4 regions of the Rahnella sp. CG8 genome follow, and region 4 is predicted to be linked to each of the others. Evidence: predicted binding sites of a transcription regulator. Region 4 holds the regulator's gene; each other region holds the start of a gene.

Region 1 (7,737 bases), on a different contig from region 4:
CCGAAGTCTTCACCGGTTCTCCGGGCAAGTTCGTATCGCTGAAAGATACCATTCGTGGTTTCAAAGGCATTATGGACGGCGACTACGATCACCTGCCGGAACAAGCGTTCTACATGGTTGGCACCATTGATGAAGCAGTGGAAAAAGCCAAGAAACTGTAACGCTAGCTTGTTGTGAGAGAGGATGACATGGCTGAAAAAGCTTACCATCTGGATGTTGTTAGTGCGGAAAAACGTATGTTTACCGGCATGGTACAAAAGATCCAAGTGACGGGTAGCGAAGGCGAACTGGGTATTTTCCCGGGGCATGCTCCGCTGCTCACCGCCATCAAGCCTGGCATGGTGCGCATTGTTAAAGAACACGGTGAAGAAGAGTATATCTATCTTTCCGGTGGCATCCTTGAGGTGCAACCGAATGCAACGACCGTGTTGGCTGATACTGCAATCCGTGGGCAAGACCTCGACGAAGCGCGCGCGCTTGAAGCTAAGCGCAAAGCGGAAGAACACATTAGTGGTTCTCACGGCGACGTTGATTACGCTCAGGCGTCAGCGGAACTGGCTAAGGCGATCGCGAAACTTCGCGTTATCGAACTGACCAGAAAAGCGATGTAACAACATCAGTTAGAAAAGCGACCTTCGGGTCGCTTTTTTTTTGCTTTTAATAAAGTGCATTTTCAGTGTTTTTCCCAAGGCTAATTTTCGCTTTTAATGGAATACTTGGGTGATTAACCGACACTTTACCCTCAGTTTTTTTGGTGTAGTCTATACAGCATACAACCCTTGCAGGCTGCGGCCTGCGGGCGGTTTTTGAAGCGAAATATGTAGTAATCCGCGCACTGAACGGGTTACTTTTGTCACTCAAATTGGATTTGTCAGGTTACCTATGTCGAACAGCGCACTGAGTGTGGTGATCCTTGCCGCGGGCAAGGGGACACGCATGTACTCCAACCTTCCGAAAGTTCTTCACCCATTGGCTGGCAAGCCAATGGTTCAGCACGTCATTGATGCGGCCACGCAAGTGGGTGCCCGGAACGTGCATCTGGTCTATGGCCATGGTGGCGATTTACTGAAGAAAAATCTGGCAGGCAGTGATCTGAACTGGGTATTGCAGGCAGAGCAACTGGGGACCGGTCATGCGATGCAGCAGGCGGCGCCGTTCTTTGCCGATGATGAAGATGTGCTGATGCTGTACGGCGATGTTCCGCTGATTTCCGTCGACACCCTGAACGAATTACTCAAAGCCAAGCCCGATGGCGGCATTGGTTTACTGACCGTCGTGCTGGATGACCCGACCGGTTATGGCCGTATCGTTCGTGAGAATGGCATTGTTACCGGCATTATTGAGCAGAAAGATGCCAGCGAAGAACAGCTGAAAATTCAGGAAATTAACACCGGTATCCTGGTCGCTAACGGCGCGTCATTCAAACGCTGGCTCGGGCAGCTGAATAACAACAATGCGCAGGGTGAATACTACATCACCGATATTATTGCGATGGCGCATGCGGAAGGACATCTGATCGCCACCGTTCATCCGGCGCGAAACAGCGAAGTGGATGGTGTGAATAACCGCCTGCAACTTTCCCGTCTTGAGCGCGTATATCAGAGTGAACAGGCAGAGCGTCTGTTGCTCGAAGGCGTGATGCTGATGGACCCAGCGCGGTTTGATCTGCGCGGTGAACTGTCTCACGGCATCGATGTACTGATCGACACCAATGTCATTATCGAAGGTCACGTGAAACTGGGTGACCGCGTCAAAATCGGTGCGGGCTGCGTGCTGAAAAATTGCGTGATTGGCGATGACTGTGAAGTCAGTCCTTACAGCGTGTTCGAAGATGCGGTGCTGGAAAGCGGTTGTACGGTCGGGCCTTTCGCCCGTCTGCGCCCCGGCGCTGAACTGGCTGAAGGCGCGCATGTCGGCAATTTCGTCGAAATCAAAAAAGCGCGTCTCGGCAAAGGCTCTAAAGCTGGTCATCTCTCCTACCTTGGTGATGCTGATATTGGGGATAACGTTAACATTGGCGCGGGTACCATCACCTGCAACTACGACGGCGTAAACAAGCATAAGACCATCATCGGTAACGATGTCTTTGTGGGGTCAGATTCTCAGCTGGTAGCGCCAGTCACTGTGGGTAATAACGTGACGATCGCCGCCGGTACAACGGTCACGCGCGACGTGCCGGACAATGGTTTACTGTTAAGCCGGGTGCCGCAGGTGCATAAACCTGACTGGCAGAAACCGGTGAAGAAAAAATAAGCTGTTCATAATAATCCCCAACTCTCTACAAGGCTCGGGGAACCGCAAGTACACCGGAAAACGGGGCTTGCGGATAAATCAGGTCAGGCATCAAAAAAGGTCCCGAAAAGACCTTCAATAGGAATAAAACTGATGTGTGGAATTGTAGGCGCAGTAGCGCAACGCGATATTGCTGAAATTCTGTTGGAAGGTTTACGCCGTCTCGAATACCGCGGTTATGACTCAGCCGGTCTGGCTGTCATTGATGCTGACGGGAAAATGGGGCGCTTGCGTCGTCTGGGTAAAGTCCAGATGCTGGCTGATGCACTCGATGAACATCCTTTGCATGGTGGCACCGGTATTGCTCACACACGATGGGCAACCCATGGCGAACCTTCTGAAGCGAATGCTCACCCGCATGTGTCTGATTACATTGCTGTGGTGCATAACGGCATTATCGAAAACCACGAACCTCTGCGTGAATTGTTGATTGAACGCGGCTACCGTTTTGATTCTGAAACAGATACCGAAGTGATCGCGCATCTGGTGCATTGGGAACAACTCCAGGGCGGTACGCTGCTCGAAGTGGTCCAGCGCGTTATCCCGCAACTGCGTGGAGCCTACGGCACGGTGGTGATGGATCGCCGCGATCCGTCTGTTCTGGTCGCGGCCCGTTCCGGCAGCCCGCTGGTGATTGGTCGTGGTGTGGGTGAAAACTTCATTGCCTCCGATCAGCTGGCGCTGTTACCTGTGACCCGCCGCTTCCTGTTCCTGGAAGAAGGCGATGTTGCTGAAGTTAAGCGCCGTTCCGTCAGCGTATATGACAGAAATGGTCATGCCGTTGAGCGTGAAGAAATCGAATCCAAAGTGCAGTACGACGCCGGTGATAAAGGCGTTTACCGCCACTACATGCAAAAAGAAATCTACGAACAGCCGCTGGCCATTAAAAACACCCTGGAAGGCCGTTTCAGCCACGGCGAAGTGAATCTGAGCGAGCTGGGCGAAAAAGCGGACGAAATTCTGTCCCGTGTTCAGCACGTGCAGATTATCGCCTGCGGTACGTCATATAACTCCGGGATGGTGGCGCGTTACTGGTTTGAGTCACTGGCTGGCATGCCTTGTGATGTCGAGATCGCTTCGGAATTCCGCTATCGCAAATCTGCTGTTCGTCCGGGCAGCCTGATCATCACGCTGTCTCAGTCGGGTGAAACGGCTGATACGCTGGCAGCGCTGCGTCTGTCGAAAGAGCTGGGTTATCTTGGTTCGCTGGCAGTATGCAACGTGGCTGGTTCTTCTCTGGTGCGTGAATCCGATCTGGCGCTGATGACCAAAGCGGGCACCGAAATCGGTGTGGCCTCAACCAAAGCTTTCACCACGCAGCTGACCGTTCTGCTGATGCTGGTGGCGCGTATGGGCCGCCTGAAAGGGATGAGTCCGCAAGTTGAGCACGACATTGTTCACGCGCTTCAGGCGTTGCCTGCGCGCATCGAACAAATGCTGTCGCTGGATAAGACTATCGAAACACTGGCTGAAGGTTTCTCTGATAAACATCACGCCCTGTTCCTTGGCCGTGGCGATCAATATCCGATCGCGATGGAAGGTGCGCTGAAGCTGAAAGAGATTTCGTATATCCACGCTGAAGCCTATGCGGCAGGCGAGCTGAAACATGGCCCGCTGGCGCTGATTGATGCGGATATGCCGGTGATCGTGGTTGCGCCCAATAACGAATTGCTGGAAAAACTGAAGTCGAATATCGAAGAAGTGCGTGCACGTGGCGGTTTACTGTATGTCTTCGCCGATCAGGACGCGGGTTTTGTCGACAGTGACGGTATGAAGATTATTCAGCTGCCTCACGTTGAAGAAATCGTCGCTCCGATTTTCTACACCGTACCGCTCCAGTTGCTGTCCTACTACGTTGCGCTGATTAAAGGCACCGATGTTGACCAGCCACGTAATCTGGCGAAGTCTGTGACTGTCGAATAAGACTGTCCGGTTTCAGCCATGTTATCTCTAAGCGCCTCCCGGGGCGCTTTTCTCTTTCCAGAATGTTGTTCTCCGGTGACCTGCTCTCCCTTTGTCAGCAGCCGGTCACGATTCTCTTCTCTCAGGCTTCGTAACCCGCCCCGGATAAGGTATAGTTCGCGTTTTTCTGAAGGTACCCCTCTGAATGCTGACTAACTCCTCCATTCGTCTCAACAAATACATTAGCGAGAGCGGCATCTGCTCGCGCCGCGATGCTGATCGTTACATCGAACAGGGAAATGTTTTTATCAACGGCAGGCGTGCTGCGGTGGGTGCTCAGGTGTTTGCCGGCGATGTGGTGAAAGTGAATGGTCAGATTATTGAGCCGCGTGATGAAGAAGATCTGGTGCTTATTGCGCTGAACAAGCCCGTAGGCATTATCACCACGATGGAAGAGGGGGAGCGGGACAACATCCGCGATTTCGTTAACCACAGCAAACGCGTCTTCCCGATTGGCCGTCTGGACAAAGATTCGCAGGGCCTGATTTTACTGACCAATCACGGTGATCTGGTCAATAAAATCCTGCGTGCCGGTAACGACCACGAAAAAGAATATATCGTGACTGTCAATAAACCGATCACGGACGAGTTTATTGCCGGTATGGGCGCGGGTGTGCCGATGCTCGGCACCGTGACCAAGAAATGCAAAGTGAAGAAAGAAGCACCGATGGTGTTTCGCATTACGCTGGTGCAGGGACTTAACCGACAGATCCGCCGCATGACTAAGCATTTTGGTTTCGACGTCACTAAGCTTGAACGTGTGCGTATTATGAATATCAATCTGAAAGGATTACCGCTGGGCGAATGGCGTGATCTGACCGATGATGAACTGATCGAATTGTTTAAGCTGATTGAAAACTCTTCGTCTGAAGACAAACCGGCGAAAAAAGGGCCATCAAAACCTGCTCAGGCTAAAAAACCGGCTGTCACTAAAACGAAAAACAGCGAAAAACCTGAAGCAAATTCCGCATCCCGCAAGCGTTTTGCCCAGCCTGGCCGTAAGAAGAAGGGGCGTTAATTTACCTGCTTTTCATTATCCGCCGGTGTAATAACCGGCTTTTTCTGCTTAAAACTCCCGCATTTTGCCCGTATGGTTCGAATTGTGACCAGTGTCATAAAACTGTCATATAACGTACATTTTACTGTCACTAAACTGTCCTATTTTCCTCCTGTGCCAAACACTTTAATTAACGTCGACATCAGTCGGGAAGTTTAAAACCACCAGGAGTGGAACATGAAATTGATGCGTAACACCGTCGCCGGTCTTGTAGCAGCGACTTTCTCCCTCACAGCAATGTCTGCTTTCGCTGCCGCTAACCTGACTGGCGCTGGCGGTACCTTCCCAGCCCCTGTCTATGCTAAGTGGGCTGATGCATACCAGAAAGCAACCGGTACTCAGGTTAACTATCAGGGCATCGGTTCTTCCGGCGGCGTGAAACAAATCATCGCTAAAACCGTTGATTTCGGGGCATCTGATGCACCGATGAAAGAAGAAGATCTGAATAAAAACGGTCTGTTCCAGTTTCCTACTGTAATCGGCGGCGTGGTACTGGCTGTTAACATCCCGGGCATCAAATCCGGTCAGTTGACTCTGGATGGCGCAACGCTGGGTGATATTTACCTCGGTAAAATCAAAAAGTGGAACGATACGGCGATCACCAAGCTGAACCCGGGCGTGAAACTGCCAGACACTAACATCGCGGTGGTTCGCCGTGCTGACGGTTCCGGTACTTCCTTCGTATTCACCAGCTACCTGGCGAAAGTGAACAGCGAGTGGAAAGACAAAATCGGTGCAGGTTCTACTGTTAACTGGCCAACGGGTCTCGGCGGCAAGGGCAACGACGGCGTCGCAGCCTTCGTTCAGCGTCTGCCTGGTTCAATCGGTTACGTAGAATATGCTTATGCCAAGCAAAACAACCTGGCTTACACCAAGCTGGTAGATGCAGACGGCAAAGCCATCAGCCCGACAGAAGAATCCTTCAGTGCAGCCGCTAAAGGCGCAGACTGGAGCAAAACCTTCGCTCAGGACCTGACCAATCAGAAAGGTGATAATGCGTGGCCAATCAGCTCCACCACCTTCATCCTGATTTACAAAGACCAGCAAGATGCAGCGAAGGGCACCGAAGTGCTGAAGTTCTTCGACTGGGCTTACAAAAACGGTAACAAACTGACGACTGATTTGGATTACGCCGCACTGCCAGCTTCTGTTGTAGAACAGATCCGCGCAGCCTGGAAAACCAACATCAAAGACAGCAGCGGTAAAGCACTTTACTAGGATCTGACCTCGGGTCTGATATAGAGTACAAGTCTTCTGCTTCATTCCCTCTCCGGCCGGGGAGGGAATTAAATCTGAATTAAAAGAGAGTGGTATGGCTGAATACAAGCCGGCTATCAAGGCACCCAGCAAAAACGGTGACATCATCTTCGGCGCGCTGGTTAAACTGGCAGCGCTGATTGTGCTATTTATGTTGGGCGGCATTATCGTCTCGCTGTTTATTGCTTCCCTGCCGAGCATTGAAAAGTTCGGATTGTCCTTCCTGTGGACGAAAACCTGGGATGCACCGAACCAGCAATTTGGCGCACTGGTGCCGATTTACGGCACGGTCGTGACCTCCATTATTGCCCTGCTGATTGCTGTTCCCGTCAGCTTTGGTATCGCATTATTCCTTACCGAGCTGGCGCCGAACTGGATGAAACGCCCGCTGGGGATTGCTATTGAACTGCTGGCGGCGATCCCCAGTATTGTTTATGGCATGTGGGGGCTGTTCGTTTTCGCCCCGCTGTTTGCGCAGTATTTTCAGACGCCGTTGGGCGATGTACTTTCCGGTATCCCGATTGTTGGTGCCCTGTTCGCCGGTCCGGGTTTTGGTATCGGTATTCTGGCAGCAGGCGTCATCCTCGCCATTATGATCATCCCGTACATAGCTTCCGTCATGCGTGACGTGTTCGAGCAAACGCCGGTGATGATGAAAGAATCTGCTTACGGCATTGGTTGCACTACGTGGGAAGTGATCTGGCGCATCGTGCTGCCGTTCACCAAAAATGGTGTGATCGGCGGCGTGATGTTAGGTCTGGGGCGCGCACTTGGCGAAACCATGGCGGTGACCTTCATTATCGGTAACACCTACCAGCTCGATAGCGCATCGCTGTACGCGCCGGGCAACAGCATTACCTCTGCACTGGCGAACGAATTCGCCGAAGCAGAAGCCGGGCTGCATACGTCTGCACTGATGGAACTGGGTCTGATCCTGTTTGTCATCACCTTTATTGTTTTGGCGCTGTCGAAAATGATGATCCTGCGTCTGGCTAAGAAAGAGGGCCGTTAAGATGACGACACTCGAAATGCAAAGTAATACTGCATTACTGGAATCGCGTCGCAAACGTCAGGCGTGGCGCCGTCAGAAGAACCGTCTGGCGCTGATGGTCTCCATGCTGACCATGGCATTTGGTCTGTTCTGGCTGGTGTGGATCTTGTTCACCACG
Region 2 (7,737 bases), on a different contig from region 4:
AACCGCCGCCGAAAAAGCCCTGCAGGATGCGGAATAAGATCATCTGCCACAGTTCGGTGGCGATGCCGCACAGGAAGGAGCAAACGGTGAACATGCCGATACAGATCAGGAAGTAAGTTTTGCGGCCCATCACGCGGCTGAGAAACGCCGAAATCGGCAGCACGATACCGTTCGCCACCAGATAGGACGTCAGCACCCAGGTCGATTCGTCATAACTGGAAGATAATGAACCGGCGACGTGCGGCAGCGCCACGTTAACGATAGTGGTGTCCAGGATTTCCATGAACACCGCAATGGTCACGACGGCGGCAACTGCCCACGGATTGGCCTTGGGTTTCCAGTAGCTGCGATCTTCATTCATTCGACGGTCACCGTCGGTTCGACAGACAGACCCAGCGGCAGAGGGTGATTCTCATCAAGACCGCTGTCGATGACGATTTTCACCGGCACGCGCTGAACGATTTTCACGTAGTTGCCGGTGGCGTTTTCAGCCGGGAAGGCCGAGAAGCGCGAACCGGTACCTTGTTGAATACTGTCAACGTGGCCGTGAAGTTTGATGTCCGGGAAGGCATCGACGGTAATTTCTACCTTGTTGCCGGGGCGCATGCGTTCGAGCTGCGATTCTTTGTAGTTTGCGGCGATCCAGATATCTTTCGAAACCACTGAGAACAGCGAGGTGCCAGCCTGAACCAGCGTACCGAGCTGCACATTACGCTTGGTGACGTAGCCGTCGAACGGTGCGCGCACCTGCGCATAGGAGAGGTTGAGCGTCGCCGTTTCCAGCTGAGCTTTCGCCTGTTCAACCTGTTGCTGACGAGCTTCGACGTTGGTTTCAGCCTGACGGATATTCAGCTGTACCTGCGCGGCAACCTGCACCTGCGCTTTGGCATTTTCCAGATCAGCGGCTGCAGAACGCACCTGCGCGTTGGACGTATCAATATTTTGTTGCGTGGTGGCACGCGGGTCTACGCCGCGCTGACGACGGAAATCGGCAGTGGCATTCAGCAAATTGGCTTCCGCCCGCGTCTGCTGGGCTTTCGCCTGAGCAAGCTGCGCCGGATATTGTACTTTCGCCAGATCGTATTGCGCCTGCGCCTGATGCAACTGCGCGACCGCCAGACCGAGCTGAGCCTGTGCCTGATCGCGCTGCGCGGTCGCGTCACGCGGATCGATTTCCACCAGTAAGTCGCCTTTCTTCACGAACTGGTTATCTTTCACCGCAAGATGAGTGACATAACCGGCAATTTTCGGCGCGATGGTGACGGCATCACCTTCGGTAAAGGCGTCATCGGTGCTGACCTGATCTTTGGTCATCAGCCACCAGACCAGTGCCACGACCACCATCACCACTACCACAATCCCGAGGATGATCAGGGGTTTCTTGCCGGGGCCTTTACGCTTTTCATCGTTATCCTGCTTACTGTCGTCGGGATTTTTCTGGTCTTTGGGATCCTGAGTGTGACCTCCTCCTGATTTTACCTGGCTGGAATCGAGTTCAGTATTGGCGTCGCCGGACGCGGAGGGCTGTGTCTTGTTATCGTTTGTCATAATGCTCTTCTGAATAGTGCTCTTCTGATTATCGGCCGCCACGCGCCGGAACAAAGAAATCTTGTTTTAAGCTAGAACGTATTGATGTAAATGCAAGTAAATCCATGTCAATTAACCTTAGGGAAAGCACAAAGATCCAAACCATAGGGAACGTCTTAAAAGTTGGAAATGGGTTATAATGCCGGGCTGGTATTTGTATTTTTCAAATAAAGTTGATTCTCTGCTTCAGGACATTTTTGTGAAACATTCCCAACAACAACCATTCTTGTGGGTCAACCCATGACCCGTCCCGCGCCTTCCTATAAAGGCCTGACACGTATTGCCTCGCTGGTGTCGCTGTGCGTCGCGCTGATCCTGGTTTGCGTCAAAGTCTGGGCATGGACCGCCACCGGTTCGATTGCGCTGCTGACCTCTGCTGCCGACGGTCTGGTCGATGTGCTGGCCTCGATGGTGACGCTGATCGGCGTGCGTTATGCCATCCGTCCGGCAGACAAAGGCCACCGTTACGGCCACGGCAAAGCCGAAGCTGTGGCCGCGTTTGTACAGGCGCTGTTACTGGGCGGCGCGGGGCTGGTGCTCGGCGGTGAATCCATCGGGCGCATCATTAATCCGGAACCCCTGGCGCAGCTCGGTCTTGGTATCTGGGTGATCATCGGCAGTTCGCTGGCCGCCACCGGGCTGGTGCTGATGCAAACCTATGTGGTGAAACGTACCGGATCAACGGCCATCGCGGCTGACCGCGCGCACTACATTACGGACGTCGCGGTGAATATTGCCGTACTGCTGGCGCTGATTTTCGAGCGTTACTTCGGCTGGACGCGTTCCGACTCCATCGGCGCGCTGTTGATTTCCTTCTATATGATCTGGAATGCGCGCGGTATGGCGGCAGATGCACTGACCCAGTTGCTTGATCGCGAACTGAGTGCAGATGACCGCAAGCGCGTGAAAGCGGCAGTATTAAGTGTTGAAGGCGTGCGCGGTGTACATGACATTCGCACCCGCAACGGCGGCGACCGCGTATTTGTCGAGTTTCACGTCGAGGTTGATGGCAATCTGACGGTGGATGTCGGGCACGATATCGGTGATGCGGCTGAAATGGCGGTGAGCAAGTTGTTTAAGTCTGCGGATGTGACGGCTCATCTGGAGCCGGACGGGATTGATGACGACAGACTGGATAATTTATTGCACTAAGGTCAAGGTTGTGGGTTTGCTCCCTCCTCTGCGAAGGGGAGGGTTGGGGTGGGGTATTAAATAAAAATCAAAGAGTTAAATTTTTTTAGTGTCAGTATTTACCCTTAAAACTCCCTCCCGTCCTCCCCCTTCGCCGGGGGAGGAGCAAAGCGAAACCCTCATTTTCAAAACTATTGCGCTTTAATCGCCATGGCATCCCGCATGGTATAGAACAAATCCGTCTGATCCGTCAGACCCACCACATTCGCCGCATGCGGGCCAAACGCGGCAATACGCAGTTGCGTCCCGGTGTGTCCCTGTGAATCATCTTCTGAGTTGCCGTAGCTGATGGTCATCGGTGCACCGTCCCTGGTGGTCAGCGTCTGGGTCAGACCGGGGGCTTTGGCATCGGATTCGATAATCTGGCTGGAATGGGCGTGGTCGGCGGTGACGATAACCAGCGTGTTGCCGTCCTGACGGGCGAACTCCAGCGCTTTTTGCACGGCCTCATCCAGATCCACCGTTTCACCGAATTGTCCGCACGGATTAGCGGCGTGATCCTGTTTATCAATCGATGCGCCTTCAACCTGCAGGAAGAAACCGTTCTGATTAGCTTTCAGCAAGTCGATGGCTTTTTCAGTCATGGCGGCAAGCGTCGGGATGTCAGCGGTGCGCTGCGGATTGGCTTCACAGGTGACAGCCGGTTTATCAATGTTGCCGTGATAAGTGGCTTTCGGACCCTGCCAGCGCACCGGCATGTTGCCTTCGGAGAACAGGCCAAGAACCGGTTTCTTCTGGTCTGCCTGCGTGATGGCACTGAGCTGTTCTGCGTTTTCCACCCAGACATAACCCTGTGTCAGCGCCTGTTCTTTGAGGGATTTATCCTTAAATTCACCGGCTTTCGCCAGCTGGCTGAACGATTTTCTGCCGCCGCCCAGCGTGACATCAGCGCGAGCCTGCAACAACTGTTCTGTGATCGAACCGCGTCCGCCATTTTCCAGCGCGTTGCTGGCGCATTTCTCTGCGGTTTCTTGCGGGCCGTAGCACTTGCGTGAGGTCACATGGGCAATCTGTGCGGCCGGCGTTGCATCCTGCAATTCTGCGGTGGAGACGTTGCCGGTGGCCTTGCCTGCGGCTTTGGCGATCTCAAGAATGGTCTGGTGATCTTTGCCGTTTACATCCACGCCAATCGCGCCATTATAGCTTTTAACACCGGTCGCCCAGGCGGTGGCTGATGCGGCGGAATCGGTCACGTAACTTGGTTTTTGCGTTTTCTTATCCAGAGAATAATGCGTGTACTGGCCGGTCAGCGGCAGGGCATCAATGCCTTTGAAATAGCCGCCTGCGCCTTCTGCATAGTTACGTGCAGACGTGATTTCAGAATCACCCATGCCGTCGCCAATCAGCAAAATCACGTTTTTCACCGTTTTGTCTGACAACGAGGCTTTCAGCGCTGCTGTCTGATCACCGCTCAGACGGCGGGCACCGCCCGGTTCCGTCAGCACGCCTTTTGCCGCCCGGTCGGTCAGCGTGTCGGTGTCAGCGGCGAGGGTGGAGGCAGAAGCGGAAAGCAGCAGGGCGGCAGTGACTGCGCGGGCGACCAGAGATACGGATTGTTGCATTATCAAAACTCCTTTTTATAAACCATTGGAAATAAAAATATACATATCGATATTTTTTGTTACCGGAAGGTTAAGGGAGACTTGTGACATTTTAATGACAGGCGCCGGACTGGCCGTGAGACTGGGGTTTAACTTTAACTTTAACTTCAACTTCAACTTCAAGGTCAAGACCTTGGGTTGCCACCCAAACTGGCCTTAAGAGGCGCCTATCGCCGCGCCTCTTAAGAATCTCCGGCTCTTTTACTGCGCGCTCCGCTCGCTGGCTATGTTTCAGGTAGCACGGCGACAGGCTGGAAATCTTGCCGCTTTGCGGTTCCTTCACTCGGTCCTAGAGCCTTTGGTCTCCAGGCCGCTCCGTTCAGCAAGCTTTCTGAATCGCCCGCGACTTTTTAAAGAATGAAGTAAGTGAGGTTGTGAAGTAAAAGCCTGAGGCCGGTTCCAAAATATCGCCTGAGGAGAGGTGGAAAACCGCGCGTCTTTTTGCGCGGGTTGTAACCCGAACGAAGGGAACCGTGCAGCGGCGGGATTTTGCGGCTATCACTGCGGCTGATGAAACATAGCCAGCGAGCGGAAGCGCTTGTTGAAAAAGCGAAGGGAGATCCAAGAGGGAAAAAGCACGTTTCCCTCTTGGGCGGTTTCGGCGCTGCCCGATAAGTGATCACCACAATTGAGAAACCGAAACTTTCTCGGTCAGCTTTTCAGTGCAACTGAGAAGCCGCCTTTGCATCGGCACTATGCAAAAAAAAGCCCCGATGAACGGGGCTTTTTCACAACAACGTCAAAGACGTAATTAGTTGATCTGTACCGGCATACCGGAACGCATCTCGATAGCGCGCTGAACAACAGTCTGGTTGACCGCCGGATCCATCGATACGCTGCTTGCGCTGCCTGCCAGAGTGATTGGCAGTGGCTGCTGAGAATCAAACTCTTCCTGGTTAGAGGACAGCGGGTTGTGGATCTCAATATAACGTTTGCCGTCTGGTTCCACGGTGGCTTTCACCGGCTCGTTGATGAACTGAACGCGGGTGCCTTGCGGGACGTTGTCGAACAACCATTTGATGTCAGCATCACGCAGACGCACACAACCGTGGCTCACACGCAAACCGATACCGAAATTGGCGTTGGTGCCGTGGACTGCATACAGACGCCCGACATACAGCGCGTACAGCCCCATCGGGTTGTCCGGACCCGCAGGGAAGACGGCTGGCAGGAATTCGCCACGAGAAGCATATTCTTCATGCATTTTCGCCGTCGGGGTCCAGGTCGGACCGGCTTTTTTACGCTGAACGGTAGTGACCCAGTTCATCGGGGTGTCTTTGCCCAGCTCACCGATACCGATCGGCAGCACGACCACAGTATTGGTGCCTTTCGGGTAGTAATACAGACGCATTTCAGCGCTGTTGATCACGATGCCTTCGTGCGGGGTTTCCGGCAGGATCAACTGCTGAGGAATGGTCAGCACGGTGCCCGGGGTTGGCAGGTACGGGTCAACGCCAGGGTTAGCTTCGAGCATGTTGCTCAAACCCATCTGGTATTGCGCTGCAAAATGTTCCAGTGGCAGGCTGCTGCCCTGCGGAACAGTAACTGTGATGTTTTCACCGACCAGACGACCATTATTGGCCGGAAGAGGGTAGACCACAGCAAAAGACGCCTGGCTATATGCAGCAACTGCCAAAACCAGGGTAAGGATTGCGCGAATGCTCATTTTCATATTTTCGTTGGTCGTTAATGCCACACTGGCAGTTGTCAGGATGTTGATTCCCCCCGATCCGATAGAAACCGGCCGGAGGAATAGTGTACTTGCACATAGCACTTGAAAGGGATCCGGTATGTGTAACGAATCGCATTTCAGGGCCGCTAATTATAAGGATTTATTTCAAACAGGCCAAAGCTTTCTCACCTTGTTAGAAAAGTTCCCTGCCACAACCGCATTTTTTGCGGCAGCCTGCACATTTCCTTCACATTCCTGACCTTATTTACGGCAAAACGGCACCATAACCAGTGCGGCAATAAACATCCAGGCCATGACCTGAAAGATGTCGTTGAACGCCAGCGTCAGCGATTGCGCGGCGACTTTCGCCCCAAACACGCCTTTCGCCATCAGCAATGCCTGAGCGGTATCAGGTGTCAGATGGCCGATTTTTTGTGCCAGCGATCCCATCACCTCCTGCGCATGATCCCCGTATTGCCCCAGCGATTCGCCGAAACGTGCCGCATGAACGCGGGTCCAGTCCTGCAACCAGGTATTCACCGTGGCAATGCCAATCGCGCCGCCGAGATTACGCATCAGGTTAAACAGCCCGGAGGCGTAGCGCAGTTCCGGCCCCTGAAACGCGGTCAGCGCCATGTTCACACTCGGCACGATGCACAACATAATGAACAGGCCGCGCACCACCTGCGGCCAGAAAAACTGTTCTGCTCCCCAGTAAGGGGTCACGGCGGTCGTCAGCCATAAACTCAGTGCGAAACCGGATAAACCCACGGTGATCAGTATCCGCCGGTCAACGCGGCTGATTAATCTGGCGGCAATAATCGTGCTGAAGAATTGCCCGACACCCACCACAAACACCGTTGTACCGATTTGCAGGCTGTTGAAATCGCGGATGCGGCCGAGGAAAACCGGCGTCAGATATGTAGAGGCATAAAGACCAAATCCAACCACCAGATTGAACAGGCAGGCGAAGGTGAATGTCGGGTCACGGAAGGGCGTCAGGCGTACGATCGGGTTTTTCGAATAAAAGGATCGTTCGAGAAACAGCACAAAGGCCACCAGTGAGAACCACGCCGAAATCTGGATTTGCGGATCGCTGAACCAGTTCTTGCGCGGGCCTTCTTCCAGCACATATTCCAGACAACCGAGCGCTATCGCCATCGACAATAAATGTATCCAGTCGATACGTTTAAGCATCGGATAATCCGCTTTATCCACATGAATAAACAGCACGGCACCGGTGGCAACCAGAGCGCCGGGCAGAATGTTGATGAAGAAAATCCAGCGCCAGTCGAGTAACTGCGTGACTATGCCACCCACAGTCGGCCCAAGTGTGGGGGCCAGCACGCTGACCATGCCGAGGATCGCCGGGATCAGCGCCTGCTGTTTGCCCTGAAACATGGCGAAGCCGGTCGCGAATACTGTCGGTACCATCGCGCCGCCGGTAAAACCCTGCAACGCGCGAAAGAAGATCATCGACTCGATATTCCACGACAATCCGCACCCGATGCTGCTGAGGGTGAACAGCGCCGCCGATGCGCTGAACAGCCAGCGGGTGGAAAGTGCCTGCGTCAGAAAAGCCGAGAACGGGATCATCACCAGTTCGGCGATCAGATACGAGGTTTGCACCCAGCTGATTTCATCCGGTCCGGCGGAAAGCCCGGCCTGCACATCGTTTAACGAGGC
Region 3 (7,737 bases), on a different contig from region 4:
GGTCGATATCCCATGGACCACGTACCGCGCCCAGCACGGTTCCCGCTGCCAGCGGATCGTCTGCGGCGGTGAAGTCGTAGCTGGTCCATTTGTTCGCAAACATTTTGTTGAGGAAGGTGAGGGTCTGTTGTCCGGCTTCGTTATCAAAGCTGGATTTGTGATCCTGAATATACGGGCTGCCCTGAGAGGCGGCGTAATACAGCGGAATAAAGTCAAACCAGCGATCCCACCAGTTTTTGCCGCTGGTGATTTGCAGACTGTAACCTTTCTGGTTTTGCGTTATCCGTTCTGACAGCGTGTAAATCTCATCATAGGTGGTCGGCACATGATCAAAACCTTGCTCAGCCAGCAGATCGCTGCGCCACCAGTACACGACCGGGCTGATATAAATCGGGATAACATTTTGCTGCCCTTCGAACTGCCATGATGCCATGGCTTTCCCCATATGTCGGGTTTCAACCAGTTCCTGAAAACCGGGCATTTTGGCGTAGTCATTGAGTTGTTTAAGTTCGGATAACTGTTTCGCGAAGCCGATAAAAATATTGGTGGATATATCGGGCTCGGTGCCTGATGCCAGCGCATTCATAATGGCTTCTTCAGAACTCCCCGCAGCCGGTATTGGCGTGAATTCCACCTTCCTGTTGGCCGGATTACTGTTCCATTCTTTTACCACCTCGCCCCAATACACTTCCTGAGTAACATTAGGCGCTATCCACATTTTAATGCTGGTTTGATCTTTCTCCTCAGGCCCGCAGCCCGAAAGAAATAACGTGATACCTGCAAGTGCAGCCAGTTTCATTATTTTCATGCTGTATCCTATTTCCATTAGGTTGTTATTAATAATTCATAATTATATTTAATGGTTATTTATATTATATTTTTATGAGTGGACTTCTATTTTAAACGCTAGCATGGACATACAATCAGTAAACGTTATTACGGTCACAGAAATGATTTTGTTTAACGTTAAACTTTATTTTATATATTCATTGCAATAGCCTATTTTCTGTGAGTATATATTGGCGAATTAAGGATTTTTCAGACGGGGGATTTCATTTATTCAAAGCATTCAGGAGTGTGTAAACTGAGCAAGATAACCTTAAAGTCAATTGCCCGTGAATTAGGGGTGACGCATACGACGGTGTCGAATGCATTTAATAATCCGGGAAAGTTATCTGAATCCTTAAGAAAGCGAATAATTGATTATGCGCATTCCGTTAATTTCTACGGCCCTGATAATATCGGGCGCGCATTACGTACCGGCAGGTCGGATGCGATTGGCATTATCTTCAATGACACGCTGAGTTATGTTTTTACTGACAGCCATGACGTGCAGCTCATGCAGGGCATCGCGGGTGCATGTGACCGGAAAGGTGTCAGCATCATCCTGATCCCGTTGCATAACGGACAGGGCGCGCGGGCCAGTGTGATTAACACTGCGGTAGATGGCTATATCCTTAATGCGACGCACAATAATGACCAGATCATCGCTAAGGCATTGTCAAAAAATCTGCCTGTGGTGACCACGGATTTTAAAATTCCCCCGCACAGCAGTGTCTCCATTGATAACTACCGGGCGATGAGGGAAATTTGCCTGCACCTGCTGGAAAAAGGACACCGTGAATTCGGCATTATTTCATTTCCTTCACTACAGGGGCGTAAGGGTGTCGTGCCATTGAGTCAGGATATTTCAGGCGATAATGACGTTATGATCACCCGGGTGAAATCTTGCGTGGAGACTTTCCGCGAATGGAATATCGAACTCGATAATTGCTTTCTTTGTGAAACAAGCCATCACGAGATGTTTGGCGAAATAGCCGCGCAGGAATTACTTAAAATAAATCCGGGAATAACCGCGTTTATTTGCCTGTCTGACCGCTTTGCGCAAGGTGCGATTAATTATTGCCGGCAGGCCGGGTTACGTGTTCCGCAAAATATCGCGATTACCGGATTTGATAATATTCCCCGGCCAGAGAATGAAATCGGGCTCACTACCATTGCCCAGGATCCGGTTAGAAAAGGTGAGATAGCCGCGGCCTTGCTGCTGGAGGGGAAAAATAATATTCACTTCGACCTTGAGTTTACGTTAATTATACGTGGTTCTACCTGATTCCCGGTGGGGCCATAAAGACGCAAGTACTTATGTCTATTTTCAGGATGAAATATGGCCTTATTAACGTGTTTTAAAGCTTACGATATACGCGGTGTTTTGGGCAGCGAATTAAACGAGGATATTGCTTACCGTATCGGTTGTGCATTTGCGCATTTTTATCGCCCAAAACGGGTGGTGCTGGGCAGTGATATTCGCCTGACATCACCGGCTCTCAAGCAGGCCGTTGCGCGCGGACTGATGGATCAGGGCTGCGGCGTGATTGATATTGGTATGACCGGCAGCGAAGAGGTGTATTTTGCCACCCGTTCCCTGCAGGCTGATGGCGGAATTCAGATCACCGCCAGCCATAATCCGGACAATTATAACGGTATGAAGCTGGTTGGACGGGATGCAAGACCTGTCAGCAGCGAAAACGGTTTACACGATATTCAGGCACTGGCCGAAAATCATCTGTTTTCGGCGGTGGCGCAGCCCGGTTCGTATCAGCAGCTTTCAAACCGCCGCGCTTATCTGGATCATCTGCTTAGCTATTTAACGTTACCGTTCGGACGGCCGCTGCGGGTGGTGGTTAACGCAGGAAACGGTGCGGCTGGCCCGACGCTGGATGCGCTGGAACACGCCTTTCTGGCACGCGGTATTCCCCTTACGCTAATAAAAATTCACCATGAGCCGGACGGCACTTTCCCCCACGGTATTCCCAACCCGATGTTGCCGGAAAACCGACTGGCGACATGCGATGCGGTGCGTGAACATCAGGCGGATTTGGGCATTGCCTGGGACGGTGATTTTGACCGTTGCTTCATCTTTGATGAACAGGGTGAATACGTTGAGGCGTATTACATTGTGGGATTGCTGGCTGAACTGTTTTTGCAACGCTCGTCCGGCGAAAAAATCCTTCATGATCCGCGTCTGGTCTGGAATACCCGCGACATTGTCAGCGCCAGACACGGTATCGCCATCGAAACCAAAACCGGCCATGCCTTCATCAAAGAAAGAATGCGCAGTGAAAACGCTATTTACGGCGGTGAAATGAGCGCCCATCACTATTTCCGCGATTTTGGTTACTGCGACAGCGGGATGATCCCGGCCTTGCTGGTACTACAACATCTCAGCCAGTGCAGCCGGAAAATGTCCGGACTGATTGCTGCCCGTAAAGCCCTTTTCCCGGTATCCGGCGAAATCAATATCTCCGTCAGTCAGCCCGCTGAGGCCATCAGCCGTGTCCGCGACCATTACCAACATCAGGCGCTAAGTATCCGCCAGACTGACGGGCTGAGTATGGAATTCGATAACTGGCGGTTTAATTTACGCGCTTCCAATACTGAGCCGCTCCTGCGCCTCAACGTCGAAACCCGACAATCCACCGCGCTGTTAACTGAAATCACCGGAAAACTGCTCGCCCTTGCCGGGGCGTAACCGCTCATCTTTTTGTTTTAAAGGACAACGTTATGTCAGGCTTAACACTCAAAAATATCAAAAAATACTATGACAAAACTGTCGTGATCCCCGATTTGTCTCTGGAGATCCACTCCGGTGAGTTTTTGGTACTGGTCGGTCCGTCAGGGTGCGGGAAATCAACGTTACTGCGCATGATTGCCGGGCTGGATGCGCTGAGCGACGGGACTATTCACATTGAAGAAACTGATGTGACGGATTTACCCGCCGGGAAGCGCGGTCTGTCGATGGTATTTCAGTCCTACGCGCTTTATCCGCACATGACCGTCAGACAGAATCTGGCATTTGGTCTGAAAAATATCCGCACGCCGCCGGAAGAAATTGCCCGACGCATAAGCGAAGCGGCCCTGATCCTGCGGCTGGACGACATGCTCGACCGGTTACCGCAAAATCTTTCCGGCGGACAGCGTCAGCGCGTCGCTATCGGGCGTTCCATTGTTCAGCAGCCGAAAGTTTTTTTGTTTGATGAACCGCTGTCGAACCTTGATGCCGCGCTGCGTGTGCAGATGCGTCAGGAAATCAGTCAGCTACATGCCCGTCTGAAAAACACCATGATTTACGTGACCCACGATCAGGTCGAGGCCATGACACTGGCGGACCGGATCGTGGTGCTTAACAAAGGTCACATTGAGCAAATTGGCACGCCGGTTGAGCTGTATAATTGCCCGGCCAGCCTGTTCGTCGCCGGTTTTATCGGTACGCCGAAAATCAATGTGATCCCGGCACAAGTCGTCGGCCGCCAGCTGAGTATTGACGGCCAGCCGATGTACCCGCTGGAGGATAAATTCCCGGCGGCGCAGGATGGACAAATGGTGTCGCTGGCCATCCGCCCTGAGCTGTTGCGCCTGAATGAAGTGACGGATCATGCATTTGAAGTTTTGGTTGATTTCACTGAATTGCAGGGTGATTCCACGCTGGTATATGCGCGCGTTGGTGAGCACATCCTGAAAATGAAATCGTCGAAACAGCTCTCCTTTGCTAAAAACACACCGCTCAGGTTCGGGTTTAATGCTGCCAGTGTTTTACTGTTTGATGAAGCAGGCAGGCGCATCCTTCCCGACGCCGCGTAAAAACAAAAAAGGCACCTTCCGATGCCTTTACGACGAAGATAAATCAAAGTCAGATGTTTTTAGCCAGCTGCGCTTTGTGTTTGTTTTCACTCAGCATGGTCAGTAACAGCAACAGAACAGCCAGCACACAACCGGCGATCATCACGATAAAGCCACCGTCCCAGCCAAAATAATCCACGGTATAACCGACAATGGCGCTGGCCGCGACCGAGCCGCCCAGATAACCAAACAGTCCGGTAAAGCCTGCGGCGGTACCGGCTGCTTTCTTCGGTGCCAGTTCCAGCGCATGTAACCCAATCAGCATCACCGGCCCGTAAATCAGGAAACCGATGGTGATCATACAGGCCATATCAATACCCGGATTGCCGACCGGATTCAGCCAGTAAACGACGGTAGCGATAGTCACCAGCACCATGAAGAACACGCCGGTGGCACCACGATTGCCTTTGAAAACTTTGTCCGACATCCAGCCACACAGCAGCGTGCCGGGAATGCCAGCGTATTCATAAAGGAAATACGCCCACGAGGATTTATCCAGCGCGAAATGCTTCACTTCTTTCAGATACGTTGGTGACCAGTCGAGAATGCCGTAACGCAGCAGATAGACAAAGACGTTAGCCAGTGCGATATACCACAGCAATTTGTTCGGCAAAATGTACTGCATGAAAATCTGTTTCGCCGTCAGTTCCTGCTCGGCGGACTCTTTCACATAGTCCGGCGGATAATCGTTTTTGTATTCTTCAATGGGCGGCAGACCACAGGATTGCGGTGTATCGCGCATGGTCATGAAGGCAAACACCGCCAGCAGAATTGCGCCGAAGGCAGGCATATACAGCGCTGCATGCCAGTCGTTAAACCACGCCATACCGAGCAGGAACAGCAGCGGAGGAATACCGCCGCCGACGTTATGCGCACAGTTCCACACCGACACCACGCCGCCGCGTTCTTTCTGCGACCACCAGTGCACCATCGTACGTCCGCACGGCGGCCAGCCCATGCCCTGGAACCAGCCGCACAGGAACAGCAACACAAACATGATGGCAATGCTTGAGGTTGCCCACGGCACGAAGCCCATAAACAACATCACGGCCGCCGCCAGAATCAAACCAGCGGGCAGAAATACGCGCGGATTCGAACGGTCAGACACCGAACCCATGATGAATTTTGAGATGCCATAAGCAATGGAAATCCCGGACAGTGCGAACCCTAAGTCTCCACGGGAGAAGCCCTGATCAATCAGATAAGGCATGGCCAGCGCGAAGTTTTTGCGCACCAGATAGTAGGCCGCATAACCGAAGAAAATCCCCATGAAGATTTGCCAGCGGAGACGGCGGTACAGCGGATCGACGTGAGCCTCATCAACAGGAGCTTTGTGGGGCGCGGGTTTAAAGATACTGAGCATAAATGCCTCCGATGGCATAAATCAGGGCGGACTCATCATGAGCCACGGACGAAATGGCGGAGCCAATGTGTTCCAAAACGAACATCATTTTAGCCATTCGCGCACAAACGAACTGTGATTTATGACTGAAATGTTACATTTTTATTACAGAGGGAGGCGATTTTGTGAGCGAGGGTGACAATAAGAAACAAAAAAAGCGGAGACTAAGCCCCGCCTGGCAGGTTCGTGACATATCAAAAGACTCATTCTAAATCGTCAGACATTTTTAATTTTGATGTGTGATTTTTAAGTTTTTTTCCGATTTTTTACATATTAAAATTCATACCTGACGCTACCCTCACGGGTGCGCCAAATCATCATCAGTATGTTTTTATCAATGCAATTCTGGGGTGGTTTTATATAGCGAAAACAGAGCCGATCTTCCTTCCCCGCCTCTTTGTATCCCTCTCCGAATGCATACACCATTATCAGAAATGGACCTGTATTGCCGGAAGGAATGTGATATTTACCTCTAATTTTATCCTGATTATTCTGCCACCAGGCAATCTTTTCCGATTCAGTGGAGGGCAGTCCATCAACGATGATCTGTACAGTGCTTCCATCATAATGCGCATCTATAACAGCTACATCTTTGCCACCAACAAAGGTATAGTAAAAACAGGCCAGCAGCGCGACCAGAAATACGATTACGAAAATGCGCATCAATAATTACCTTCCATATCAATTACTGCTTCCATATTTGTCAAAAATGGTCGAAAACCGAATTTGTCAAACCGTTGCAGGACAAACCATATTTTAAAAAACTGAAATTGATTAAATTCCTTTTTGCGTATATCGTCAATATCCAGACCGAAGTGATCCTGACCTGTAAATCTGACACAGGCTTTCCAGTTTCGCTCGCTTACGTGGAGACTGATGATGTCTATTTTCGTTGCATGGACATTATGAATAGTGATCCCCATTCCATTTATTTTATCAAGCACGAGGGAATCAAATTTTGGAAGAATTGAACCTCTGATCGCAGATTTAATATCCTTCAATCTCTCCTGCGCAATACCTTTGCTTTTGTAATCAATGAATAACCCAATCGCTTCCTGCATAATAGACCTGGTATTTTTTGCAGTGTGATCAGAACGAAGCTTTTGATGATATGCATTATTAAGTTGCCCGTTATTAAAAGGCGTTCCTGTAGAATGCTGAAAATGCCTGAGCATCTGGTTAATTAAATATTGGTAGGAACCCACAAAGGAATAGGGAAGAGAACACGTCAGCATCTCCTTGAATAACAACCGGGCGCATTCCTTATTACTGACTGTGCCACCGCGATGAGCGCCACGATAGACACCCGCAAACCTGGACTGGGGATTATCAAATGCTGTCAGCCGGGTTAATGTATACGGATCAACCACAGTTGATATATTTTTCAAGCCGAACTCTCTTTTAAGTCTGTCCCCGGATATGTCACCATAACGCATGTCATTGGCACGGTAATCGTTGAAGCGACGCTGTGTCGTAAATATCGTCTGGGGAAATACAGCATTAGTCATAAAGGTTACTCCCTTAACTGCTTTAACATCAATTATCAGATCTCGTAGTTAATATTCCGGTGTTTATTCTTATAGGTGTCATACACTATTGATAGTAAAATAACTACAACTCATAACTTATTCCTTAAGTTAATTATTCAATTTTGTAAT
Region 4 (7,737 bases):
ATTCGCGCTTTGCGTGAAAAAGAAAAAATCAGTCAGGGCGTACTGGCAAGACTCATCAATATGTCCGCCAACAGCATTCAAAAATGGGAGCGGGATGAAACCAAACCCACCGGAGCGGCGCTGATCTTACTGATGCTAATTGAAGAAAAAGGTTTACAGATCATCTGCTAAAAGAAGCCACAGCTTGTTGCTGTGGCTTGATTTTTATCCCTTTACGCCGCTTTGGCTGGCCTGTTCCTGAGGAACAATCAACTTCGGCGCCAGCATAAACATAAACCGGGTACCGACGCCGACTTCACTCATGACTTCAAGTTTCGTGTGGTGATGGCTGAGCGCATGTTTGACGATTGCCAGTCCCAGTCCGCTGCCGCCGGTCTGACGTGAACGGGCTTTATCGACGCGGTAGAAACGTTCGGTCAGGCGCGGCAGGTGCTGCGGCGCAATGCCCGGTCCGTTGTCGCTGATCTGGAACTGTGCGCCATGCGGCGTTTGTTGCCAGCTGACTTCAATCCGTGTCCCCGCTGGCGTGTGGTTAACCGCGTTATACACCAGGTTCGACACCGCGCTGCGCAGTTGATCTTCATTACCAAAGACCTTCAGCTTGTCGTTTACGCGAAACACCACTTCATGCCTGCCGTTGCTTAACGTTTGCACTTCACGTTCGAGCATGCCGAGCATCACCGGAATATCGACTTTCTCGTGCAAATCAATATTCGCTGAGGCTTCGATTTTCGACAGCGTCAGCAGCTGCTTCACCAGCCCGTCCATCCGCCGCGTCTGTTCCTGCATGGTATCCAGCGCTTTAGTGCGGAAAGGCTCTTCCAGCTTGGCGTCTTCCATCATTTCCAGATACCCCTGCAATACCGTCAATGGGGTTCTCAGTTCATGACTGACGTTAGCGAAGAAGTTACGCCGTGCGCCTTCAAGCTGACGCATCTGGGTCACGTCGCGTGCCACCATCAGCAGTTGTCCTTCGGAATAAGGCATGACGCGAAACTCGACATAATGCTCATTATTGAGTTGTAAATTCAGCGCCCGGCTGAAATCGCGGGTCTGGATCCACAGCCGGAATTCCGGATAACGCAGCAGGTTGAAGATATGTTGCCCGTTATCTTCCGGCCAGCGGAAACCGAGCAAATCCTGCGCCAGTCCGTTACACCAGAAAATATTGCCATCTTCAGTCGTCAGCACCACGGCATCCGGCAGCGATTCGGCACCGCTGCGAAAACGTTTGATGAGCTGACCTAATTCCCGACGGCGACGCCGGTTGCGTATCTGCATCTGGTTCAGCCCGTAAAACAGCGGCTCCCAGCTCCAGCGCCCATTCGGTGGCGTAATGCTGCGGTCGAGCCACAGCCAGTGAGAGAGTTTAAGCTGGTTGTAATAATTCCAGCCCAGTGCCGCCATCAGCGACACCAGGAGGAGCCAGCCGAAATGGCCGACGAAGATACCGAGAATTAACGCTGGCAGGCAAAAGAGAAACAATTCACCCGCCAGTCGTTTCCATGACAAACGTTCTAGCACACAGATTCTCCGCTGTGAGGGCTCAATAACGCGTTGAAAAACGGTATCCGGTACCACGAACAGTCTGGATCATTCTGTCATGTCCACTGGTTTCCAGCGCCTTACGTAAACGACGAATATGCACGTCAACCGTGCGATCTTCCACATAAACGTTAGTGCCCCAGACGTTATTGAGCAACTGTTCGCGGCTGTATACACGTTCGGAATGGGTCATAAAGAAGTGTAATAACTTAAATTCGGTCGGCCCCATATCGAGCGCCTGCTCGTTGGCCATCACCCGGTGAGACGACGGATCCAGGCTTAAACCCTGCATGTCGATCACTTCTTCCACCGCCATTGGCGAGATGCGACGCATCACGGCTTTAATGCGGGCAACCAGTTCTTTCGGAGAAAACGGTTTAGTGATGTAATCATCGGCACCCACTTCAAGGCCGCGCACCCGATCTTCTTCTTCACCGCGTGCGGTCAGCATCATCACCGGAATTTCGCGGGTCAGTGCCTCACGTTTAAGATGCTTAATAAACTGAATACCGGAACCGCCAGGTAACATCCAGTCAAGCAGGATCAGTTCAGGGTAAGGTTCAACAAGCTGCCCAATCGCTGAATCAAAATCCTCAGCTTCTACGGCCTGATAGCCATTTTGTTCCAGTACAAAACACACCATTTCACGGATTGGAGCTTCGTCTTCAACCACCAATATACGTCTAGCCATCGTAGGTCCTGCCAATAGGTTAGCGATCTTTTATTTGATTGCGGGCGCCATTATGCGTCAGTTTTGTGACAGATTTATGAATGAAAAGAATGGTTCATTACAGTCAACTATGACAGATAATTTTCGGCCATCTTGCTGAAATTGGTCTGATTTATCGGGGACAGCTTCCCCTGCCGACGTTTATACTTTACCCCATTGTCGTCATCCAGGGTTCATACGGGAGTCTCATGCGCCTGATCCACACGTCAGACTGGCACCTAGGCCAGTACTTTTTCACTAAAAGCCGTGCAGCCGAACATCAGGCATTTTTGCGCTGGCTGACCGGTCAGGTGCAACAACATCAGGTCGACGCCGTGATTGTCGCGGGCGATATTTTCGACACGGGTTCCCCACCCAGTTATGCCCGCGAATTGTATAACCGCTTCGTGGTGGAATTACAGCAAACCGGCTGCCAGCTGGTGGTGCTGGCTGGTAACCACGATTCTGTCGCCACGCTCAATGAATCGCGCGAGCTCCTTTCCTGCCTGAATACGCGGGTGATTGCCACCGTCGGTGAAAACCTTTCTGAACAGATTTTAGTGCTCAGTCAGCGTGACGGGAAACCCGGCGCGATACTGTGCGCTATCCCGTTTTTACGCCCGCGTGATCTGCTCGCCAGCCAGGCGGGACAGTCCGGCAGCGACAAGCAACTGGCATTGCAGGAAGCCATCGCCGCGCATTATGACGCGCTCTGGCAGGCTGCGCAGGCCAGACGTGACGAACTGGGCATGCCGCTGCCTATTATTGCGACCGGCCATCTGACGACTGTCGGTGTCAGTACCTCTGATTCCGTGCGCGACATCTATATAGGTACGCTCGATGCGTTTCCGGCGCAGGCCTTTCCGCCGGTCGATTATGTGGCACTGGGTCATATTCACCGTGCACAATGCGTCGCCAAAACCGAACATATCCGTTACAGCGGCTCGCCGATTGCCCTGAGTTTTGACGAACTGAGCAAAGCTAAAAGTGTGTACTTACTTGATTTTGATGGTGCGACGCTCAACGCCATCGACACACTGGAAATCCCGGTTTTCCAGCCGATGCAGATAATCAAAGGCTCGCTGGTGGAGATTGAACACCAACTGGCACAGTTCGAAGGCGGTGATCCGGCCAAACCGGTGTGGCTCGATATTGAAGTCTCCACCCAGGATTATCTCAGCGACATCCAGCGACGCATTCAGGCGCTGACGGAAGATCTGCCGGTAGAAGTCGTGCTGTTACGCCGCAGCAAAGAACAGCGCATCAACAGTATTGAGCAGCAGGAAAAAGAAACCCTCAGCGAACTGAGCGTCAGCGACGTGTTTGAACGACGACTGGCGCTGGAACCGGCCCCTGACGAGCCGCGTCAGGCTCGGATGCGCACGTTGTTTGCGCAGGTGGTTGAACAGGTTACCAACGGTCAGAACGCGGAGGACAGCGCACAATGAAAATTCTCAGCCTGCGTTTAAAAAACCTGAACTCGCTGGAAGGCGAATGGAAAATTGATTTCACCGCCGAGCCGTTTGCCAGCAACGGATTATTCGCCATCACCGGCCCGACCGGCGCGGGGAAAACCACCCTGCTCGATGCCATTTGTCTGGCGCTTTATCATCAGACGCCACGGCTGAACATTACACCAAGCCAGAATGAACTGATGACCCGCCACACCGCAGAATCGCTGGCCGAAGTGGAGTTTGAAGTCAAAGGTGTGGGTTACCGCGCTTTCTGGAGCCAGCGCCGCGCCAAAAATTCCCCTGACGGAAATCTGCAGGCACCGAAAGTCGAGCTGGCGTTACTGGCCGACGGCAAAATTCTGGCGGATAAAGTGCGCGATAAACTCGATGCCATCGCCACACTGACCGGGCTGGATTTCGGTCGTTTCACCAAATCCATGATGCTGTCTCAGGGGCAATTTGCCGCATTCCTGAATGCCGATGCCAATGACCGCGCCGAACTGCTGGAAGAACTGACCGGCACCGAAATTTACGGTCTGCTTTCTCAACGCGTGTTTGAGCAACATAAAGAAGCGCGTATTGCGCTGGACGGTCTGCATCAGCGTATGGCCGGAATCGAACTGCTCAGCGAAGAACAGCGCCAGACGCTCGAAGCACAACGTGCTGAACTGAACGCGCAGGAAATCAGCCTCAGTCAGCAGGCGCAGCAGCGCCAGCAGGATCTGAACTGGCTGCAACAGTGGCAGCAGGTGCAGCAAAAACAGCAGCAGTCTCAGCAACAACTGACCGCCGCAGAGCAGGAAAATCTGGCCGCCGCGCCGCAGTTACAGCAACTGGCGCGCAGCGAACCGGCAGAAAAACTGCGTCCGTTACTCAATGATCGCCAGCGCTGTCAGGATGACGCGCAGCGCCTTCAGCAATTACTGATACAACTGACGCAGCAGCAGGAGCAGCAGATTGCACAGATGACGCCGCTGAGTCTGGCGGTGGAACAGGCGCACACTGCGCGGCAGAAACAGGCGGAAGAACAGCGCCAGATGCAAACGCTGATCGAAGAAAAAATCCTGCCACTGGATAGCGAAATCGCGCAATGGCGCAAATCGCTGGTGGAAACACAACAGGCGGTCAGCGAGTCGCAGAAACAGGCTGGTGAACATAGCGCGACGCTGCAGCAAATCACGGCGGAACGTCAGAAACTGGATGAGGAAAGCCGCCAGCATCACACCCGTCAGGCCGCGCTGACTGAAGCCCTTAACGTTGCACAACAACGTCAGGCTGAACTGGAAAAACAGTACCCGCAGGTAGTGTTACAAAAACGTCAAACCGAACTCATGCAGCTCCGGCCGGTGCGGCAGCAGCTGTTTTCACTCTCGCAAATCTTCCCGCAACTGAACCAGCGCGTGCAGCAACAGCATAAAGATTTTGCGCAGTACCAGACGGTGCTGGCCGAAGAAGAACTGCGTCTGGGCGCGATCCGTCTGCAATGTCAGAAACAACTGGAACATCTGAACGACGTCAAGGCGCTGCATAAACAGGAAATGCTGATCGTCAGCCTTGAAGCCGAACGCGCGAATTTGCAAAGCGGCAAAGCCTGTCCGCTGTGCGGCTCAACATCACATCCGGCGATTGAACATTATCAGGAGGTTAAACCTTCTGAAACCGCGCAGCGCGTCGAGAAAATGCAACTGGAATTCGATGCAGCAAAAGCCAGCGGTATCGAACTGGCGGCGAAAATTAAAGGCCTGAAAGAGCAACAAACACGGCTGCAAACTCAGCTTGAGCAGGATCAGCAACAACTGAATGCACATACCCTGAACTGGCAACAACTCAGTGCGCCGCTGAATCTGACGTTTACGCTGCATGATACCGCCGACATCACGCAATGGCTGACCGCCCGCGATGAGGAAGAGCAGCAGTCGCAGGCGCGACTGAGCCAGCACGAACAGCTGGCGCGGGCCCTGCAACAGGCCAAAGATGCCCTGAACGACGCACTGAATGCACAGCAGAAAGTGCAGCAGCAAAGCGCCTTGCTGACAGAGCGCGTTACCCGGCTGGAAGAGATGCAGGCAAAATCTCAGCAAGACCTCGTGCGGTTGCAAAAGCAACTGGCGGAAGGTGAAAAATCCCTTTCTGAGCTGAATGCCCGACGCCTCGAACTGTTCGGAGAGCGTCAGGTTGCTCAGGTTCGCGAGCACTTACATCAGCAACAACAGGCGACAGAACAAGCGCTGAGTGATGTCCAGACCGCGCTGCATAAGGCGCAGGAACTGCGCGACCAGTTGGCCGGTCAGTTGGCCAGTACGCAGCAGCAACAGTTACAGACCGCCGCACAACTGACGCTGGTGGAACAGGCGTGGCAGCAGGCATTGAGCGCCAGCGGATTTGCGGATGAAGCCGCAGTGAAACTGGCGCTGCTCGACGACGCGTTGCGCCAGCAGCTTCAGCAACGCAAAGAACATCTGCAACAACAACTGGCACAGGCGCAGGCATTACTGGCGGATGCCCGTCAGCAGCTCGAAAAACATCAGCTTGCCCGTCCTGCACATCTGAGTGAAACCGACAGTGATCTTAACGCCCTGACGGTGCAACAGGCGGAGCTGGCACAACAACTGAAAGTCCTGCAACAACGTCTGGGCGAAGTAAAGAATCAACTGGAAAGCGACAAGCAACGCCACCATGGTCAGCAGACGCTGATTGCACAGATTGCGCAGGCGCAGCGAACCTGTGATGACTGGGGTTATCTCAACCAGATGATTGGTTCCAGCGACGGCGCGAAATTCCGTAAATTCGCGCAGGGTCTGACGCTCGATCATCTGGTGTATCTGGCCAACCGCCAGCTGGAAAAATTGCACGGACGTTATCTGTTGCAGCGCAAAACCAGCGATGCGCTGGAACTGCAAGTGGTCGATACCTGGCAGGCCGATGCCGTGCGCGATACCCGCACGCTATCCGGCGGCGAAAGCTTCCTGGTCAGCCTGGCACTGGCCCTGGCGCTGTCCGATCTGGTCAGCGATAAAACCCGTATCGACTCGCTGTTCCTCGACGAAGGTTTCGGTACGCTCGATGCCGACACGCTGGATACCGCGCTGGATGCGCTCGACAGCCTGAATGCCTCGGGTAAAACCATCGGCGTGATCAGCCATGTCGAAGCAATGAAAGACCGCATTCCGGTACAAATCAAAGTCACCAAAGTGAACGGTCTGGGCGTCAGCCGCCTGAGCAGTGAATTTAAAGTCTGATCCCTCGCCACCGCCGGGCAGGTTGCTAGATAAATTGCTAGCCACATGCCCTGCGGTGGATCCTTTTTGTGAAAGCGTGCACAAAAATCGCACCAGTTCAGTGCGCGCTTTTTCCTCAACCTGCTGAATTTACGTTTATTCCCGCTGCCGGAACGAACTGGCACGCCCTGTGCTTAACGTTATGTATACAAGTTGCAGTACAAGTTGCAACGTCCTCATAACCGCTAAGGGAACCGCCAATGAAAAACATCAAACCTGAAGTTGATAAAAAACGTCGCCAGCTGATGAAATGGCTCGCCATTACCGGCGGAGTGTCCACCCTTGGCGGAATGATCCCGACGTCAGTTTTTGCAGCCGACGACGATGAAATTCGTATTGGTTACTGGCCGATTGTCGGTGGTTTGCCGCTGTATGTGGCACTGGAACAGGGCTTTTTTAAACAAGCCGGGCTGAATGTGAAAGGCGTTAAATTCGCCAGTGCCCAGCAAATTGTCGAAGGGATGATCACCGGCAGGATCCACGGCTGCGCCAACGGCACGGCAACCGGCGCGCTGGGACTCGGGGCGATCACCTCACCGGGTCTGTTCAAAATTATCTGTTCTAACCCGTCAAACCATACGCTGGTGTTAGATGAATTTCTGGTGCCGCTCAACAGCCCGGCAAAAGCTATCAGTGACCTGAAAGGCAAGAAAATCGCCTGCGGTCCGGGGATCCAGAACGTCACGATGGCAAAAATTATTCTGGAGAAAAATGGCTTCACTAATCCGTCAGTCATTGAACTGCCGGTCGG

Evidence for each region. Region 4 encodes PhoB, which activates phosphate uptake and scavenging genes when phosphate is short. Its sites were predicted from a motif close to CTGTCATAAAACTGNCNNAT; they were not measured.
Region 1: the regulator PhoB is predicted to act here: its motif matches at 5,364-5,383, upstream of pstS (phosphate ABC transporter substrate-binding protein PstS).
Region 2: the regulator PhoB is predicted to act here: its motif matches at 4,422-4,441, upstream of phoA (alkaline phosphatase).
Region 3: the regulator PhoB is predicted to act here: its motif matches at 6,171-6,190, upstream of glpT (glycerol-3-phosphate transporter).

What each region holds. Positions count from the first base shown of each region.
Region 1 is NZ_JABAED010000010.1:23,259-30,995, forward strand. It holds gene atpD (F0F1 ATP synthase subunit beta) at 1-161, shown strand, start outside; gene HGO41_RS11340 (F0F1 ATP synthase subunit epsilon) at 189-611, shown strand; gene glmU (bifunctional UDP-N-acetylglucosamine diphosphorylase/glucosamine-1-phosphate N-acetyltransferase GlmU) at 883-2,253, shown strand; gene glmS (glutamine--fructose-6-phosphate transaminase (isomerizing)) at 2,386-4,215, shown strand; gene rluF (23S rRNA pseudouridine(2604) synthase RluF) at 4,400-5,272, shown strand; gene pstS (phosphate ABC transporter substrate-binding protein PstS) at 5,489-6,529, shown strand; gene pstC (phosphate ABC transporter permease PstC) at 6,624-7,580, shown strand; gene pstA (phosphate ABC transporter permease PstA) at 7,582-7,737, shown strand, end outside.
Region 2 is NZ_JABAED010000022.1:69,434-77,170, forward strand. It holds gene HGO41_RS19030 (DHA2 family efflux MFS transporter permease subunit) at 1-361, opposite strand, end outside; gene HGO41_RS19035 (HlyD family secretion protein) at 358-1,548, opposite strand; gene HGO41_RS19040 (cation diffusion facilitator family transporter) at 1,828-2,739, shown strand; gene phoA (alkaline phosphatase) at 2,910-4,340, opposite strand; gene HGO41_RS19050 (L,D-transpeptidase family protein) at 5,131-6,051, opposite strand; gene HGO41_RS19055 (DHA2 family efflux MFS transporter permease subunit) at 6,313-7,737, opposite strand, start outside.
Region 3 is NZ_JABAED010000020.1:12,575-20,311, reverse strand. It holds gene HGO41_RS18010 (ABC transporter substrate-binding protein) at 1-808, opposite strand, end outside; gene HGO41_RS18005 (LacI family DNA-binding transcriptional regulator) at 1,076-2,110, shown strand; gene HGO41_RS18000 (phosphohexomutase domain-containing protein) at 2,165-3,529, shown strand; gene HGO41_RS17995 (ABC transporter ATP-binding protein) at 3,562-4,638, shown strand; gene glpT (glycerol-3-phosphate transporter) at 4,688-6,040, opposite strand; gene HGO41_RS17985 (DUF943 family protein) at 6,353-6,742, opposite strand; gene HGO41_RS17980 (DUF3289 family protein) at 6,742-7,587, opposite strand.
Region 4 is NZ_JABAED010000004.1:50,535-58,271, reverse strand. It holds gene HGO41_RS05180 (helix-turn-helix domain-containing protein) at 1-171, shown strand, start outside; gene phoR (phosphate regulon sensor histidine kinase PhoR) at 205-1,524, opposite strand; gene phoB (phosphate response regulator transcription factor PhoB) at 1,547-2,236, opposite strand; gene sbcD (exonuclease subunit SbcD) at 2,464-3,702, shown strand; gene sbcC (exonuclease subunit SbcC) at 3,699-6,947, shown strand; gene HGO41_RS05155 (ABC transporter substrate-binding protein) at 7,187-7,737, shown strand, end outside.